Pseudovibrio sp. M1P-2-3: one gene and its partner. The main gene of each other region encodes a partner of the protein of the gene in region 2 in a complex. Links are inferred from orthologs where the notes say so. Each region holds a gene or a part of one and is shown on either strand. Other genes may lie near its edges. The genes, in order: secY and secA.

The links.
Region 1: the proteins of secA (region 2) and secY are in contact, whole or in part, in a crystal structure (PDB 3DIN), measured with the Thermotoga maritima proteins. The link is inferred for Pseudovibrio sp. M1P-2-3 from one-to-one orthologs. Residues at the interface, in WP_004082002.1 of Thermotoga maritima: Glu261, Ala262, Arg263, Lys300, Ala301, Arg302, Thr303, Ile304, Ile305, Leu323, Tyr324, Asp325, Pro326, Val329, Ser330, Tyr333, Ile336, Lys340, Phe345, Val349, Glu363, Phe364, Tyr374, Ser375, Gly376, Gly377, Glu393, Ile395, Thr482, Ser483; in WP_004081795.1 of Thermotoga maritima: Glu108, Gly109, Glu110, Glu111, Ala236, Glu237, Arg238, Arg239, Ile240, Thr241, Ile242, Gln243, Tyr244, Ala245, Arg246, Arg247, Val248, Thr249, Gly250, Arg251, Arg252, Val253, Tyr254, Gly256, Ala257, Ser258, Thr259, Tyr260, Leu261, Pro262.

What each region holds. Positions count from the first base shown.
Region 1 is NZ_JARRCW010000001.1:1,256,724-1,264,229, forward strand. What follows is about bases 3,854-6,801. They hold secY (preprotein translocase subunit SecY), read left to right. Parts: upstream 3,854-4,629; coding sequence 4,630-5,973; downstream 5,974-6,801. Other genes in these bases: rpsE (30S ribosomal protein S5), read left to right, coding at 3,854-3,856; rpmD (50S ribosomal protein L30), read left to right, coding at 3,898-4,092; rplO (50S ribosomal protein L15), read left to right, coding at 4,114-4,584; P6574_RS05720 (adenylate kinase), read left to right, coding at 5,970-6,551; rpsM (30S ribosomal protein S13), read left to right, coding at 6,738-6,801. Also shown: rpmC (50S ribosomal protein L29), read left to right, coding at 1-8; rpsQ (30S ribosomal protein S17), read left to right, coding at 19-261; rplN (50S ribosomal protein L14), read left to right, coding at 320-688; rplX (50S ribosomal protein L24), read left to right, coding at 688-1,005; rplE (50S ribosomal protein L5), read left to right, coding at 998-1,555; rpsN (30S ribosomal protein S14), read left to right, coding at 1,589-1,894; rpsH (30S ribosomal protein S8), read left to right, coding at 1,907-2,305; rplF (50S ribosomal protein L6), read left to right, coding at 2,347-2,880; rplR (50S ribosomal protein L18), read left to right, coding at 2,892-3,251; more of rpsE, read left to right, coding at 3,293-3,853; more of rpsM, read left to right, coding at 6,802-7,106; rpsK (30S ribosomal protein S11), read left to right, coding at 7,177-7,506. UniProt on the Escherichia coli protein: The central subunit of the protein translocation channel SecYEG. Consists of two halves formed by TMs 1-5 and 6-10.
Region 2 is NZ_JARRCW010000001.1:4,342,118-4,350,038, reverse strand. What follows is about bases 3,004-6,366. They hold secA (preprotein translocase subunit SecA), read right to left. Parts: upstream 6,006-6,366; coding sequence 3,204-6,005; downstream 3,004-3,203. Other genes in these bases: P6574_RS19145 (peptidylprolyl isomerase), read left to right, coding at 6,296-6,366; P6574_RS22185 (DUF805 domain-containing protein), read left to right, coding at 3,004-3,107. In the rest of the region: P6574_RS19165 (methyl-accepting chemotaxis protein), read left to right, coding at 1-965; P6574_RS19160 (alpha/beta fold hydrolase), read right to left, coding at 1,017-1,799; P6574_RS19155 (L,D-transpeptidase), read left to right, coding at 2,111-2,731; more of P6574_RS22185, read left to right, coding at 2,865-3,003; more of P6574_RS19145, read left to right, coding at 6,367-7,156; bifunctional glutamate N-acetyltransferase/amino-acid acetyltransferase ArgJ, read left to right, coding at 7,256-7,921. UniProt on the Escherichia coli protein: Required for protein export, interacts with the SecYEG preprotein conducting channel.

The DNA of each region.
Region 1 (7,506 bases), 3.1 Mb from region 2 along the record:
ACGCATAAGGAGTCGAGGATGCCAAAGCGTATATTGCAGGGTATCGTCGTGAGCGATGCGAATGATAAGACGGTAACGGTTAAGGTAGAGCGTCGCTTTACCCACCCGTTGCTGAAGAAAACTGTGCGCCGTACGAAAAAGTATCGTGCACATGATGAAAACAATTCTTACAAGGTTGGTGACACTGTCTCTATCGAAGAGTGTGCACCAATTTCTAAGAATAAGAATTGGACTGTTGTTTCTAACGAAGCAACAAGCTAATGAACGCATCCGGTGCTTTTAATTTAGAGGCGCTGAGAAAAGAACAAGGCGACGAGTCATGATTCAGATGCAAACAAACCTCGACGTGGCGGATAACTCCGGTGCGCGTCGTGTAATGTGCATCAAGGTGCTCGGCGGTTCCAAGCGGAAGTATGCTGGCGTTGGAGACATCATTGTGGTGTCTGTAAAAGAAGCTATCCCACGGGGCCGTGTGAAAAAGGGCGACGTGATGAAAGCAGTCGTCGTGCGCACGGCAAAAGATGTCCGCCGCGCCGATGGCAGTGTGATCCGTTTCGACCGCAATGCGGCCGTACTGATCAACAATAACAAAGAACCGATCGGAACACGTATTTTTGGCCCAGTTCCTCGCGAACTGCGTGCTAAGAATCACATGAAGATCATTTCGCTTGCGCCGGAGGTGCTCTGATGCCCGCGAAGATCAAAAAGGGCGACAAAGTCGTCGTAATTGCCGGTCGTGACAAAGGGAAGACTGGGGAAGTGATCCAGATGCTTCCGTCCGAGAATCGCGCTGTCGTGCGTGGCGTTAACTTGGTGCGCAAGCACCAGCGCCAGACCCAGCAGAGCGAGGGCGGTATCATCACAAAGGAAGCTCCTATTCAGCTTTCCAATATTGCCATTGCTGATCCTAAGGATGGCAAGCCGACCCGCGTCGGTTTCACGACCAACGAAGATGGCGTCACTCAGCGTGTCGCCAAACGTTCGGGAGACGTGATTGATGGCTGACGCTACTTACACTCCCAAGCTGAAAGCGCACTACGATGAAGTAGTGCGTGCCCAGCTGCAGGAGAAATTCAACTACGCAAACCCTATGGAAATTCCTTCGATAGAGAAGGTAGTTTTGAACATGGGTGTTGGTGAAGCTGTCGGCGACAGCAAGAAAGCTCGGATCGCTTCTGAAGATCTTAGCTTGATTGCTGGTCAAAAGGCGGTTATTACCCGTGCTAAGAAATCTATCGCGACCTTTAAGGTTCGTGAAGACATGCCGCTGGGTGCGAAAGTTACCCTCCGTCGTGCGAAAATGTTTGAGTTCTTGGACCGTTTGGTTACAATCGCGCTTCCGCGTGTTCGTGACTTCCGTGGTCTGAACCCAAAAAGTTTCGACGGGCGTGGTAATTATGCAATGGGTCTTAAAGAACACATCGTTTTCCCTGAAATTGACTACGATAAAGTAGATCAAATGTGGGGTATGGATGTTGTGGTCTGCACCACTGCGAAAACCGATGACGAAGCGCGTGAATTACTGCGCGCGTTCAACTTCCCGTTCCGCAAATAAAAGCGGTATACGGGAAAGGAACGAGGACAGACGATGGCGAAGAAAAGCGCGGTCGAAAAAAATAAGCGGCGTGAGCGTCTTGTAAGCAAGTACGCTTCAAAGCGCGCTGCCCTGAAGGCGATGGCCAAGGACGAGAGCCTGTCCCTGGAGGAGCGGTTTAATGCCCGGCTTAAGCTTGCAAAGCTGCCGCGCAATTCCGCGCCTACACGGGTACGCAACCGGTGTGAAGTCACAGGTCGCCCACGCGGTTATTATCGCAAACTTAAGATGTCGCGTATTGCGCTTCGTGAGTTGGGTTCCCTGGGCAAGATCCCGGGTCTCGTGAAGTCGAGCTGGTAAGGAGTTACTGCTATGTCGATTTCCGATCCAGTCGGGGATATGATCACGCGCATTCGTAATGCGCACTTGCGTGGCAAAGCACGGGTATCCACCCCTGCGTCAAAATTGCGCGCAAACATCTTGGACGTTTTAGCTGCGGAAGGTTATATCCGTGGCTACTCTACTACCGCATTTGACGGTGGTAAGTCCGAGCTCGAAATTGAGCTGAAGTATTTTGACAATGAGCCAGTGATTCGCACGATTGAGCGCGTATCTAAGCCTGGCCGTCGTGTTTATTCTTCAGTGAAAAACATTCCACATGTGGCCAATGGCCTGGGCATTTCTATTCTGTCCACACCTCAAGGTGTGATGGCAGATCATGAAGCCCGCGAAAAAAATGTGGGTGGTGAGGTTCTTTGCCGCGTCTTCTGATGCGGCAATGTTCTACTAATACAAACTGACAGGTTGATCCTATGTCTCGTATTGGCAAAAAGCCAGTCCCCGTGCTTAGCGGGGTAACGGCATCGATCAACGGCCAGAACGTAGAAGTCAAGGGCCCGAAGGGAACGCTTTCCTTCGTGGCTCATGACCTCGTTCTCGTCGAGATGACAGATGCAGGTATTCAGGTAACTCCTCGCAACGAGAGCAAAACTGCTCGTTCAATGTGGGGTATGTGCCGTACTATGGTCGCTAACCTTATTACTGGTGTATCCGAAGGCTTCCAAAAGAAGCTCGCGATTACTGGTGTTGGTTACCGTGCGCAAGTTCAGGGTAAAACTCTGAATCTAGCCCTTGGTTTTTCCCATGATGTCAAATTTGACATCCCTGAAGGTGTGGAAATCAAGTGCCCGAAGCCGACTGAAATTGAAATCAGCGGCATCGATAAGCAGCTCATTGGACAGGTTGCAGCGAATATTCGCGAATTCCGTCCACCTGAGCCTTATAAAGGCAAAGGCGTGCGGTATGCGGACGAATTTATCGTTCGTAAGGAAGGCAAGAAGAAGTAACGGATACGACCATGGCGAATGGAAATTCTTTCGAACGTCGTCGCGCTCGCGTACGTCGCTCGGTAAAAAAAGTAGCGAATGGACGTCTACGGTTGTCTGTTTTCCGCTCTTCCAAGCAAATCTATGCTCAGATTATCGATGACACTAAGGGTGTAACCCTTGTTGCAGCATCTTCAATCGAAGCGGATGTAAAGAGCACTCTCAAGACTGGCGCTGACAAAGCCGCTGCCGAAGTAATCGGTAAGCTGGTTGCAGAACGCGCTCTGGCTGCTGGTGTTAAGCAAGTTGTGTTTGATCGTGGTGGATACCTGTTCCATGGCCGTGTTAAGGCTTTGGCAGATGCTGCTCGTGAAGGCGGACTGGAATTCTGATCGGCGCCTTTGGGTGCTTTTAGAAAACGGAAGACGAAAATATGGCGAGACAGGATAACCGGGATCGTGATGAGCGCGACAGTGAATTTGTCGATAAGCTCGTTCACATCAACCGCGTCGCAAAAGTAGTAAAAGGCGGTCGTCGCTTTGGCTTTGCTGCACTTGTTGTAGTTGGTGACCAGAAAGGCCGCGTTGGTTTTGGTCATGGTAAAGCCCGCGAAGTGCCTGAAGCAATTCGTAAGGCAACTGAAGCTGCAAAGCGCACGATGATTCGTGTGCCATTGCGCGAAGGCCGTACACTTCATCACGATGTAGAAGGCCGTCACGGCGCAGGCAAGGTAATCTTGCGTGCAGCTCCTGCCGGTACTGGTATCATCGCTGGTGGTCCTATGCGTGCAGTGTTCGAAACACTTGGCGTACAGGATGTTGTTTCTAAATCTCTCGGTACATCTAACCCGTACAACATGGTTCGTGCGACGTTTGATGCTCTGAAAAAAGAAGATAGCCCACGTTCAGTTGCTGCACGTCGTGGCCTCAAGGTTTCTACTTTGCAGGCTCGTCGTCGTGACAAGGATGATGCGGCAGTAGCACAAGCTGAAGCGTAAGCTTCGGTTTTTGCTTACTAGATTGAACAAGGGTTAGTGTCATGGCGACTACTGAAAAGACCGTAACGGTCGAACAGATCGGCAGCCCACTGCGTCGTCCAGCAGATCAGCGTGCAACACTGATCGGCCTGGGCTTGAACAAGATGCATCGTACCCGCACTTTGAAGGATACTCCTGAAGTGCGCGGCATGATCCGTAAGGTCAAGCATCTGGTTCGCGTCGTGGAAGAAGCGTAACGAGAGCCGGGAGATTAGACAATGAAACTCAATGAACTCCAGGACAATCCTGGTGCTTCACCGAGCCGTACTCGCGTTGGTCGCGGTATTGGTTCGGGTAAGGGTAAGACCGGTGGCCGTGGTGTCAAAGGTCAGAAGTCCCGTTCTGGTGTAGCCATTAAGGGTTTTGAAGGCGGTCAGATGCCATTGCATCGTCGTCTGCCAAAGCGCGGCTTCACAAACATCTTTGCTAAAGACCTGAATATTGTGTCTTTGGGCCGTATTCAAACTGCAATTGACGCTGGTAAGCTTGATGCTTCTGCGCCTGTTACAGTTGAATCATTGAAGGCAGCTGGTATTGTAAAGCGTGTGAGAGACGGCGTTCGTCTTCTTTCAGACGGTGAGCTTAAAGTAGCTGTAACTTTCGAAATTGCTGGTGCTTCTAAAACTGCTGTTGAAGCAGTTGAAAAAGCTGGCGGCAAAGTCGTTATCAAGGGAGCTAAGGCCGAATAGGCCTAGCTCTTTTTTTTGGTGTTTTCATACTGACCGGAGCGCGGAATGGCTTCTGCTGCCGAGCAACTTGCATCAAATCTAAATTTTTCCGCCTTCGCGAAGGCAGATGAACTCAAAAAGCGGATCTGGTTTACACTGGGTGCGCTTTTGGTGTATCGGTTCGGTACATACATTCCTCTGCCAGGCATTAATGCCGACGCGTTGGCTCAAGCATTTGGAAGTGCCCAGTCCGGCATTGTCGGACTCTTTAATATGTTCTCCGGCGGCGCCGTGGAACGTATGGCAATTTTCGCCCTGGGCATTATGCCCTACATCTCCGCATCGATTATCATTCAGTTGATGACTTCTGTTGTTCCATCCTTGGAGCAATTAAAGAAGGAAGGAGAGCAGGGGCGAAAGAAAATCAACCAATATACGCGGTATGGTACGGTGATATTGGCAATGTTTCAGGCCTACGGTATTGCTGTCGGGCTGGAATCTGCCGGTAATATCGTAGAAGATCCGGGTATGTTCTTCCGCGTTGCGACTGTTATCACGTTGGTCGGCGGTACTATGTTCTTGATGTGGCTTGGTGAGCAGATCACCTCTCGCGGTATCGGGAACGGTATTTCTCTGATTATCTTCGCGGGTATCGTTGCGGGGCTACCGTCAGCGGTGGTTTCAACACTTGAATTGGGTCGGCAGGGTGCACTGGCAACTCCGATCATCTTGATGTTGATTCTTCTGTCTGTTGCTGTCATTGCCGTCATTGTATTTATGGAGCGTGCGCAGCGTCGTTTGCTCATTAAATACCCGCGTCGGCAACAGGGAAATCGCATGTTCGAAGGTAATACTTCGTTCCTGCCTTTGAAACTGAACACAGCAGGTGTTATCCCACCAATCTTTGCATCCTCTTTGCTCTTGGTTCCAGCCACCATTTCCAGTTTTCAAACTGGTGAGGCAACAGGAACAGGCACAGAATGGCTGACAACCATCACTGCATGGTTAGGTCATGGTCAGCCTGCATATATGCTTATTTATGCAGCCCTGATTGTGTTCTTCTGCTTTTTCTACACAGCGATTGTTTTCAATCCTGCAGATACAGCAGATAACCTGAAGAAGCAGGGTGGGTTCATTCCAGGTATTCGTCCTGGTGAGCGAACTGCTCAATATATTGATCATGTCCTGACGAGAATTACAGTCGTAGGCGCGATTTACATCACGTTAATCTGTCTACTACCTGAATTCCTCATTTCTGCAACAGGCGTACCCTTCTACTTTGGCGGTACTTCCCTGTTGATCGTTGTTAGTGTCACAATGGATACTGTGTCCCAGATCCAAGGACACCTGCTGGCCCATCAATACGAAGGGCTGGTTAAGAAAACGAAACTGAGGGGGAAGCGTAAATGAGACTGATACTTCTCGGACCTCCGGGGGCCGGTAAAGGCACACAGGCAAGTCTGCTGGTTGAAAACTATGGCATTAAACAGCTATCAACCGGTGAAATGCTTCGTGCGGCTGTAGCTGCGGAAACTGAGGTGGGGCTTCAGGTCAAGTCTGTACTTGAGAATGGCGAGCTCGTCTCTGACGAGTTGATTGTTTCACTCATTGCAGACCGTATTGAGCAACCAGACTGCGCAAATGGGTTTATTCTGGATGGATTTCCAAGAACCATTGCACAAGCTGATTCTTTAGAGGCGCTTCTTTTTTCCAAGAACATGAAGTTGGATGCAGTAATCCAGCTTGATGTGGATGAAGGCAAACTTCTCGATCGTATCGAGAAGCGGGCACGCGAAAGCTCTGAAGTTCGTTCTGATGACAACGCTGAGGCGCTCAAGAAGCGTTTGGCGGTGTATAACGAGCAGACAGCACCACTTATTCACTATTATAGTGAGAAGGGTGCCTTGAAGGCGGTTGACGGAATGGCTTCCGTTGAAAAAGTTGCATCTAGTATTGATGCAGTTCTAAAGGCTGGAAGCTTGGCATAAACGTGCCACAAGTCTTGCACCTTTAGGCAAAATAAAGTATATGCCGGCGCATATCGACACCATTTTCGATTAGCGCCGGTTTTTCCTTGGGAAACCGAGGCTAGTCTTTTTGCTGTTTATGCCTATAAAAGCATAACAGAAATGGGAGAGGGCATGGTGTTGTGCCCTCGATTAAGGAGAAACAAAGTGGCCCGTATTGCTGGCGTCAATATTCCGACGAACAAGCGCGTAGTCATCGCGCTGCAGTACATTCACGGTATCGGCCCTAAGTTTGCTAAGCAAATCACTGAAAAAGTGGGTATTGCTGAGCAGCGCCGGGTTAACGAACTGTCTGATCAGGAAGTTCTGCAGATCCGTGAAGCAATCGATGCTGATCACCTCGTTGAAGGTGACCTGCGCCGTGAAACTGCAATGAACATTAAACGTCTCATGGACCTTGGTTGCTACCGTGGCCTGCGCCACCGTCGTGGTCTGCCGGTTCGTGGTCAACGTACGCATACCAACGCACGCACCCGTAAGGGTCCTGCGAAGGCTATTGCCGGTAAGAAGAAATAATCCTTCTGGCAATTGCTGGGTGGAGCCGCCGGGAATTACGGCGGTGTGGATATCATAGATAGGACATACTATGGCTAAAGAATCGACGCGTGTGCGTCGTCGCGAACGGAAGAATATTTCTTCTGGTATTGCGCATGTGAACTCTACGTTCAACAACACCATGATCACCATTACCGATGCTCAGGGCAACGCCATTTCTTGGTCGTCTGCCGGCGCGCTCGGCTTTAAAGGGTCACGTAAGTCTACCCCTTATGCCGCACAGGTCGCAGCCGAAGACGCTGGTCGTAAAGCTGCTGAGCACGGCATGCGCACACTGGAAGTAGAAGTTCGTGGTCCAGGTTCTGGACGTGAATCTGCTCTTCGCGCACTGCAGGCAACTGGTTTCGTTATCACATCTATT
Region 2 (7,921 bases):
AGGGCGGAAGAGAGCTAGCGTCCATGGCTCAGGCTGTTACCTTCTTTCGCCAAAGCTTAATTGAACGAAAAGATCTGGAAGTTGCAAGAGATCGTGAAAGTGCTAGCAGAACAGCTCGGGCCCAGAATATTGATCAGTTGATTGCTGAATTTGAAACATCCATTGGTAGAGCTCTGAAAGGCCTTGATGGAGCGGCTGAGGGGCTGAGCTCCGCTTCTCAGGATGTAGAGAAATCGGCTAATAATGTTCTGAATGAAGCTGGTGATGCTGGACGGGCAGTGGAAGAGGCAACAGTGAATGTTTCAAGTGCCTCCTCTGCAACGGAAGAGCTGGCGATGTCCATTAACGAGATTGCCAGTCAGACAGATCAAACCTCGCGGGTCGCCGGCAGGGCTATGGAAGGTTCAAAGTCCACGACGCTTACAATGCACTCCTTGAGTGAGGCAGCAGACCATATTGGAGATGCAGTTAATTTGATCAGGGAAATTGCTAACCAGACCAACCTGCTTGCTTTGAATGCTACAATTGAAGCTGCGCGGGCAGGGGAGCATGGCAAAGGCTTTGCTGTTGTCGCGGCCGAGGTCAAGCAGCTTGCCAACCAGACTTCACAGGCAACCGAGGAGATCGCGCTTCAGGTTGGCTCGATACAGGAGGCCTCAGCCAATGCTGTTGAAGCCATCGGGGATGTCGGAAATGTCATTGAGGAGATGAACCAGATTGCATCAGCAGTTGCCGCCTCTGTGGAACAGCAAAATGCAGCAGTCTCTTCCATATCTGAAAATGTGGCCAATGCGAATCAAAGTGCTTTGAGAGGGGCAGAAGCAATGAAGACGGTTGCGCAGGCCTCTCAAGCTTCAAGGGCCTCTGGAGATACCGTATCCAGCCTTGCTACTGTGCTGTCTGATGAAGCCGGTCATATTCGCAGTGAAGTCACCGCATTCCTTCAAAAGGTTCGTGCAGCTTAATCTGGACTTTGAAAAGGCTGCCGCATTCTGGCAGCCTTATTTACTTCTTGTTCAGCGTGTATTTTCCAAAATGAGAGAAGCCACCTGCCTCGGGTGTTCATATTGCAGCATGTGGCCCGCCCCCTTAAAGCTGTGCAGCGCAATGTTGGCGGGAATGGCCTTCGTTTGAGAGTAGGGCAGAATTTGATCGTCTGTTCCCCAAAGAAGTTTAATGGGAAAGCTCATATCGCCCAGTTTTTCTATGGGAAGCACACCTTGGCCTTCAGCCTTTAAAAATGCTCCGTGAACTTTTTCAAGTGCCTCTATCGCGCCCTTACGAGCTCGCTCGTTTGCGAGGTGAGCGGAAATTTTCCATGGAATTTTATGACCCTTTCCAAAGAAGTGATGAAGCACTTCGTCTTGTGCTTCTGCAGTTTTGGAAGCTGCGTATTGCTGAAGAACCGCACCGTTAATCTCTTCACCAAATCCCCCGGGACCAATAAGAGTGAGGCTCGCCACAATTTCAGGGCTTCTCATGGCAATCAAACAAGCAATAGCTCCCCCCATGGAGTGCCCAACCAGATGGACGCGGTGCAAGTTGAGTGCTTTCAGGGAGCTAGCAACGGACTTGGCGGCGCTGCCCGGGCTTCCAATCTCGGGCCAGTTGAGGGCGCGCCCATGGCCGGGCAGGTCAAAGGCAATTGTTTCTCGCTTGGCTTCCAATGTTGTTTGGAGTGGTCTCCAAGAAGTTGCATCCGACCCGAAGCCATGAATAAAAATAGCTGGCGCTTTTTTGCCATTACCAGCTTTTGAATAGGGCAGACAGGATGTCTGGGTGGAAATGATCTCGTCCATAGTGCCTCCAAAACATTGTTTTTTATTAAATTTGAATACTTAGATGTCTTTGCGTAATCTCATGGTAAATTCTATTGATAAGTTGTTGATAGTTTCATTTACACTCAAAAATCGTAGAGACTGCATATGAAAGCAGTTTACTGACGCGCCGTAACTTGTACATTTGCCAGACTAAAACAAGCATACTTGAGCAGGCGGGATTGTTCTATGAACAATCACGAAGAATTTTCATGGCTTGAGCCGTGTTCTCAAGCGTAGGACATATAGTATTTCACAGTAAAGCGTGAATTCGATTTTTCGTTGGGGGAAAAATGTTGTCGGGGATTCGGATATTTATTTTAACACTGCTGCTTACTGTCAGCTCCTTTTTTGTCATGCCGATTTCAAGTGAGGCAGGGCAATATTGGGATCCGCAGCAAAGCAAGTGGATCGTATACCGTGAAGATCCGCGGTTCATGGAAGCTTCGGTTAAGCGTAAATATAAGCGCAAACTTGTACGTTATCGTACCGATGAAGAGCCGGGCACAATCATCGTTGATACAAAGGGCCGATACTTGTATCACGTACAATCCAAGGGCAAGGCTATGCGCTATGGAATTGGCGTGGGCCGTGATGGGTTCCGTTGGTCGGGCAATGAGAAAGTGACCCGCAAAGCTAAATGGCCGGGTTGGACACCGCCACCAGAAATGCGCCGCCGTGAGGCCGCAAAGGGGCGTAAGCTTCCTTCATATATGAAGGGTGGACCTGAAAACCCTCTGGGTGCGCGTGCATTGTATCTGGGATCTACCATCTACCGCATTCATGGAACAAATGAGGCTTGGTCAATCGGTAAGGCTGTGTCTTCCGGCTGTTTCAGAATGTTGAATAGCGATGTTGAGCATCTTTATGAGCAAGTGGATATTGGTACGAAAGTGGTGATCGAGCAGGGATAACCACCGCCTTTTCTACAAAAGGCCGCCGTTGAGAAAACAGGCGGCCTTTTTTATGCACTAAAATAGAACATTACCCAGAGTATGACTTTACGACCATTTTTATTGTTTTCGTTTTCCCAGTAGGCGCAATCGTATGAGCTACGTCCTACGCTCTCTTGCCTTGGTACTTCTTACCCCTGTCGTAGGTCTCTTTATTGTTGCAGGTACTGCAATCCAGACACAAAGGATTCGTGTTTTTAATTTCTCTGGTTGGTTTGTTCTTGTATCCCTTATTTCGTATATAGGTTGGATATTTAGTCTAGCAATTCTATTTGTACCGGGCAGTAAAGGTTTAAATAACTTTGGGGCTGATCCAAGAGAAATACTGCAATCTTAACGCCTTAAGAATACAAGTTTGATGATTTGAAAAAGTCATGACGCATATTATAGGAAGCAAATAAAAAGGCCGGAAAACCGGCCTTTTTGAGTCTTGTTATACCAAGCTGCCGTGGCAGTGTTTGAACTTCTTACCCGAGCCGCACGGACATGGCTCGTTGCGTCCCACCTTGCCCCATGTTTCAGGGTCTTGAGGGTTGCGGCCATTTGGTGCCTGCTCCGCTCGAATTTGTGCCAACTGGCGATCAGCAAGCGCGAACTCGTCTTCACCGGTAGTTGCGTCCACGTGATGGCCGTGCATTTCCGGCAATTCAGCGTTCGTTGGAAGCTCCGGGGGCTGCTGCTGCATTAACTCCACATGCATCAATTGTGTTGTGGTGGTTTCGCGAAGGTTTGCCAGCATGGATTCAAAGAGAGAGAAGGACTCTGTCTTATACTCTTGCAATGGATCACGCTGCGCGTAGCCGCGGAGGCCAACAACGGCGCGCAGATGATCCAGATTAGCCAGATGCTCGCGCCATAAGTTGTCAATGCTTCGCAACAGGACCGCTTTTTCGATCTGGCGCATCACATCTGCACCATAGTTGGCGGTTTTTGCAGCCATTGCTTCAGCGGCGGCGCGTTTAATGCGGGATTCCACCTCTTCGTCGGCAATACCTTCCTCGTTGGCCCAGTCAACAACTGGCAACTGCAGAGCAAGCTTTTCTTCGACTTCTTTCTGAAGGCCTTCTGTATTCCACTGCTCAGGATATGCCTTTTCTGGAATGTGGAGTGCAACGAGACCTTCTACGGTTTCTTCTCGCATTTCCGCTACAGCTTCAGCCACAACGGTGTCATCCATCATTTCAAGACGCTGCTCGAAAACAACCTTACGCTGATCGTTCATAACATCGTCGAACTTTAGCAGGTTTTTACGAATGTCGAAGTTGCGAGCTTCAACCTTTTGCTGCGCCTTCATCAATGCCTTGTTGATCCAAGGATGGATGATAGCTTCTCCGTCTTTTAATCCCAGCTTCTGCAGCATGGAGTCCATGCGGTCTGATCCAAAAATGCGCATCAGGTCATCCTGGAGAGACAGGAAGAACTTGGAGTGACCGGGATCTCCCTGACGACCGGAACGGCCCCGCAGCTGGTTGTCAATCCGGCGACTTTCATGGCGCTCTGTTGCGACAACGTAGAGGCCACCAGCGGCTAGTGCGCGTTCTTTGAGAACTTCGAACTCTTTGCCGATTGCTTCTTCTTTTTCTGTACGCTCAGCACCTTCAGGCATATCACCAAGCTCGGCGGCAATGCGCATCTCAAGGTTACCGCCCAACTGGATATCCGTACCACGCCCAGCCATGTTGGTCGCGATGGTGACGGCCCCTGGAATGCCGGCCTGAGAAATAATCTGAGCTTCCTGCTCGTGGTAACGGGCGTTCAGAACGGCAAAGATTTTTGCGTTCTTGGAAGTTTCGCGGTCAGCATAAAGCGCAGCAAAGGCATTGGCGTCAGAAAGGTCCGCTTGCTTATAGCCATGCTTTTGAAGTTGCTGGGCCAGAATCTCCGACTTTTCGATAGATGTGGTACCAACCAGAATAGGTTGTTCTCGCTCGCGGCATTCATCAATAAGATGCAAAATAGCGTTGAACTTTTCATCAACAGTCCGGTAGACCTCATCGTCCTCATCAACACGCTTGATAGGCTTGTTCGTCGGAATATCGATCACTTCCAAGCCATAGATGTCCATGAACTCTTCGGCTTCCGTCATGGCTGTACCGGTCATACCGGCTAGCTTATCGTACATGCGGAAGTAGTTCTGGAAGGTGATGGAGGCTAGCGTCTGATTTTCTGGCTGGATCGCAACTTTCTCTTTGGCTTCTAGCGCTTGGTGTAGACCTTCAGAGAAGCGGCGACCGGGCATCATACGACCGGTGAATTCGTCAATAATAATAACTTCATCATTGCGAACGATGTAATCACGATCCCGCTGGAAAAGCTTATGGGCTTTCAAACCTTGCTGCAGGTGGTGAACTGTGGACACGTTCTCTACATCATACAGCGAATCGCCTTTGAGAAGCCCTGCATCAGAAAGCAAGTTCTCAAGGTTTTCGTTACCATGTTCGGTGAAAGTCGCCGAGCGGGCTTTTTCGTCCAGCTCGAAATCCTCATCCGTAAGCTTTGGAATAAACGTGTCGATTGTGTTGTAAAAATCAGTACGATCTTCCAGTGGCCCTGAGATGATAAGAGGCGTACGGGCCTCGTCGACCAAAATGGAATCCACCTCATCCACAATCGCGAAATGATGCGGTCGCTGAACCATTGATTCGCGCTCATACTTCATATTGTCGCGCAGGTAATCGAAGCCGAATTCGTTGTTGGTGCCGTAAGTTACGTCAGCTTTGTAGGCGTCTCCACGCTCTTCATCGCTAATGCCATGAACAATCAGACCGGTTGTCAGACCAAGGAAGCGGTAGACCTGCCCCATCCACTCAACGTCACGAGAGGCAAGGTAGTCGTTCACTGTCACAACGTGAACACCCTTGCCTGTCAAGGCGTTGAGGTAAACCGGAGCCGTGGCCACAAGGGTTTTACCCTCACCTGTACGCATTTCGGTAATCTGGCCGGCGTGAAGAACCATGCCACCAATGAGCTGAACATCATACTGTCTAAGGCCAAGAACGCGCCGGGATGCTTCTCGCACTACTGCAAAAGCTGGTATGAGCAGGTCATCCAGTTTCGCGCCTGCTGCCAGCTGGCTTCGAAATTCTTCGGTTTTCGCTTTCAGTTGCTCATCGCTAAGCGCTTGCATTTCAGGCTCAAGGGCGTTGATAGCCGTGACCTTATGTCTGAGAGCCTTAACCGTGCGGTCATTCGCAGAACCAAAAATTTTACGGGCGAGTGCGCCGAGCCCCACCATATGCGGACCTTCCTTTGTCAGGTGTGCTAGATCAATCGATCAGCTACAACCTAGAAATCTTCATATTTCTGATTTATGCAGCCTCAGACCCCAAGCGAGTCAGTCGGTTGCCCCAGCGGATTAAGCATGTAAGCGAAAAGAACCGGGCGATTGACAGATAAGTTGGGGGGATGTGGTTGTCAACGCTAACAACCGTTGCAAACTGCGCTTTATCATCGTGACGTTGCTATTGGATCAACCTTTTTTGATTACAGTGATTATTCTGATGGCATCCAGAGAAAGAGAAAAACATGACTTTAGCCCTTTCCAGACCACTTAAAGGCACTGTTGCTGCTGCCGCTTTTGTATTGTGTCTTGGTGTCGCAAATGCCCAGGAGAAAGACCCCAATGCGGTCGTGGCAAAAGTTGGTGATGTAACTATTACTGAAGCTGACATTGCATTAGCTGCACGCGATTATGCCCAGCAACTCCAACAGGTGCCACCAACACAGTGGCGTGGTGTGCTCACTGATGTGCTTGTTGAGATGACCCTTTTCGCTAATGAAGCTGAAAAAGAAGGTCTGGATAAAACAGAAGAATTTAAACGCGCGATGAATTTGGAGCGCCTACGCGCCCTACAGAATGCTTATTTCCAGAAAAATATCCAAGGAACAATTACTGAGGCCGAGCTGAAAGACGCTTACGGTAAAAAGTTCGAAAACTTTGCAGGCTCGGAAGAGGTTTCTGCACGTCACATTCTGGTTGATTCAGAAGAAGAGGCAAACGGTATCATTGCTCAGTTGGACAAAGGCGCAAACTTTGAAGAATTGGCCAAAGAAAAGTCTACGGGTCCAAGCGGTCCAAATGGTGGGTCACTAGGTTACTTTGGTAAAGGCCAGATGGTTCCAGAGTTCGAGAAAGCTGCTTTTGGGCTTAAGCCGGGCTCCTATACAAAAGAGCCTGTGAAAACCCAGTTCGGTTATCACATCATTAAGAGTGAAGATAAACGTCAGCAGCCTGCTCCTGCCTTTGAACAGGTAGAAGGTCAGCTTACGCAAGAAATCATGGCTCAGAAGTTCAAAGAAAACATCGAAAAGCTGAAAGAGAACACCAAAGTGGAAGTGTTCTCTGCAAACGCTGAGGGCGACAAGGCAGCTGTTGAAAGCAAATAAGTAAAGCTGAACCTTTAAATAAAGACTTGTCATAGGGGCTTCATTTGGCTAACGCCTGATGAAGCCTTTATTTTTTGTCGGTCTTTCTGGAGGGTTTTCATGAGTGCTGCAATTTCACCCCTAGCTCCAAAGTCTTATCCTGAACTGCCAGAGATCAAGGGACTGCGATTTGCAACGGCAGAAGCTGGGGTAAAGTATCAAGGGCGAGAAGATGTCCTGTTGATGCTTCTGGATGGGCCAGCCCACATTGCAGGCGTTTTCACACAGTCCAAGTGTCCGAGTGCTCCAGTTGATTGGTGCAAGGAAAACTTGCCTCAGGGTACAGTGCGCGCAATTTTGATTAACTCCGGTAATGCCAATGCGTTTACGGGCAAAAAGGGCAGGGCAGCCGTTGAACTCACTGCAAATATTCTGGGCAACGCTACCGGCATTGACCATAAAGAGATCTATCTGGCGTCCACTGGCGTAATTGGTGAGCCGCTGCCTGCAGAGCGTTTTGTAGCCGTGATGGATCAGCTCATAGAGCGCGCTGAGGGAAAGAGCTGGATGTCTGCGGCAAAAGCCATCATGACAACAGACACCTATCCAAAACTTGCAACAAAGAATGTCAAACTGGGAGACACAACCGTCACTCTCAACGGCATCGCCAAGGGTGCGGGTATGATCGCCCCGGATATGGCTACCATGCTGGGTTTCTTGTTTACAGATGCGGCCATACCCGCTCCTATCTTACAATCCTTGCTCTCTCAAAGCGTTGGTGGCTCG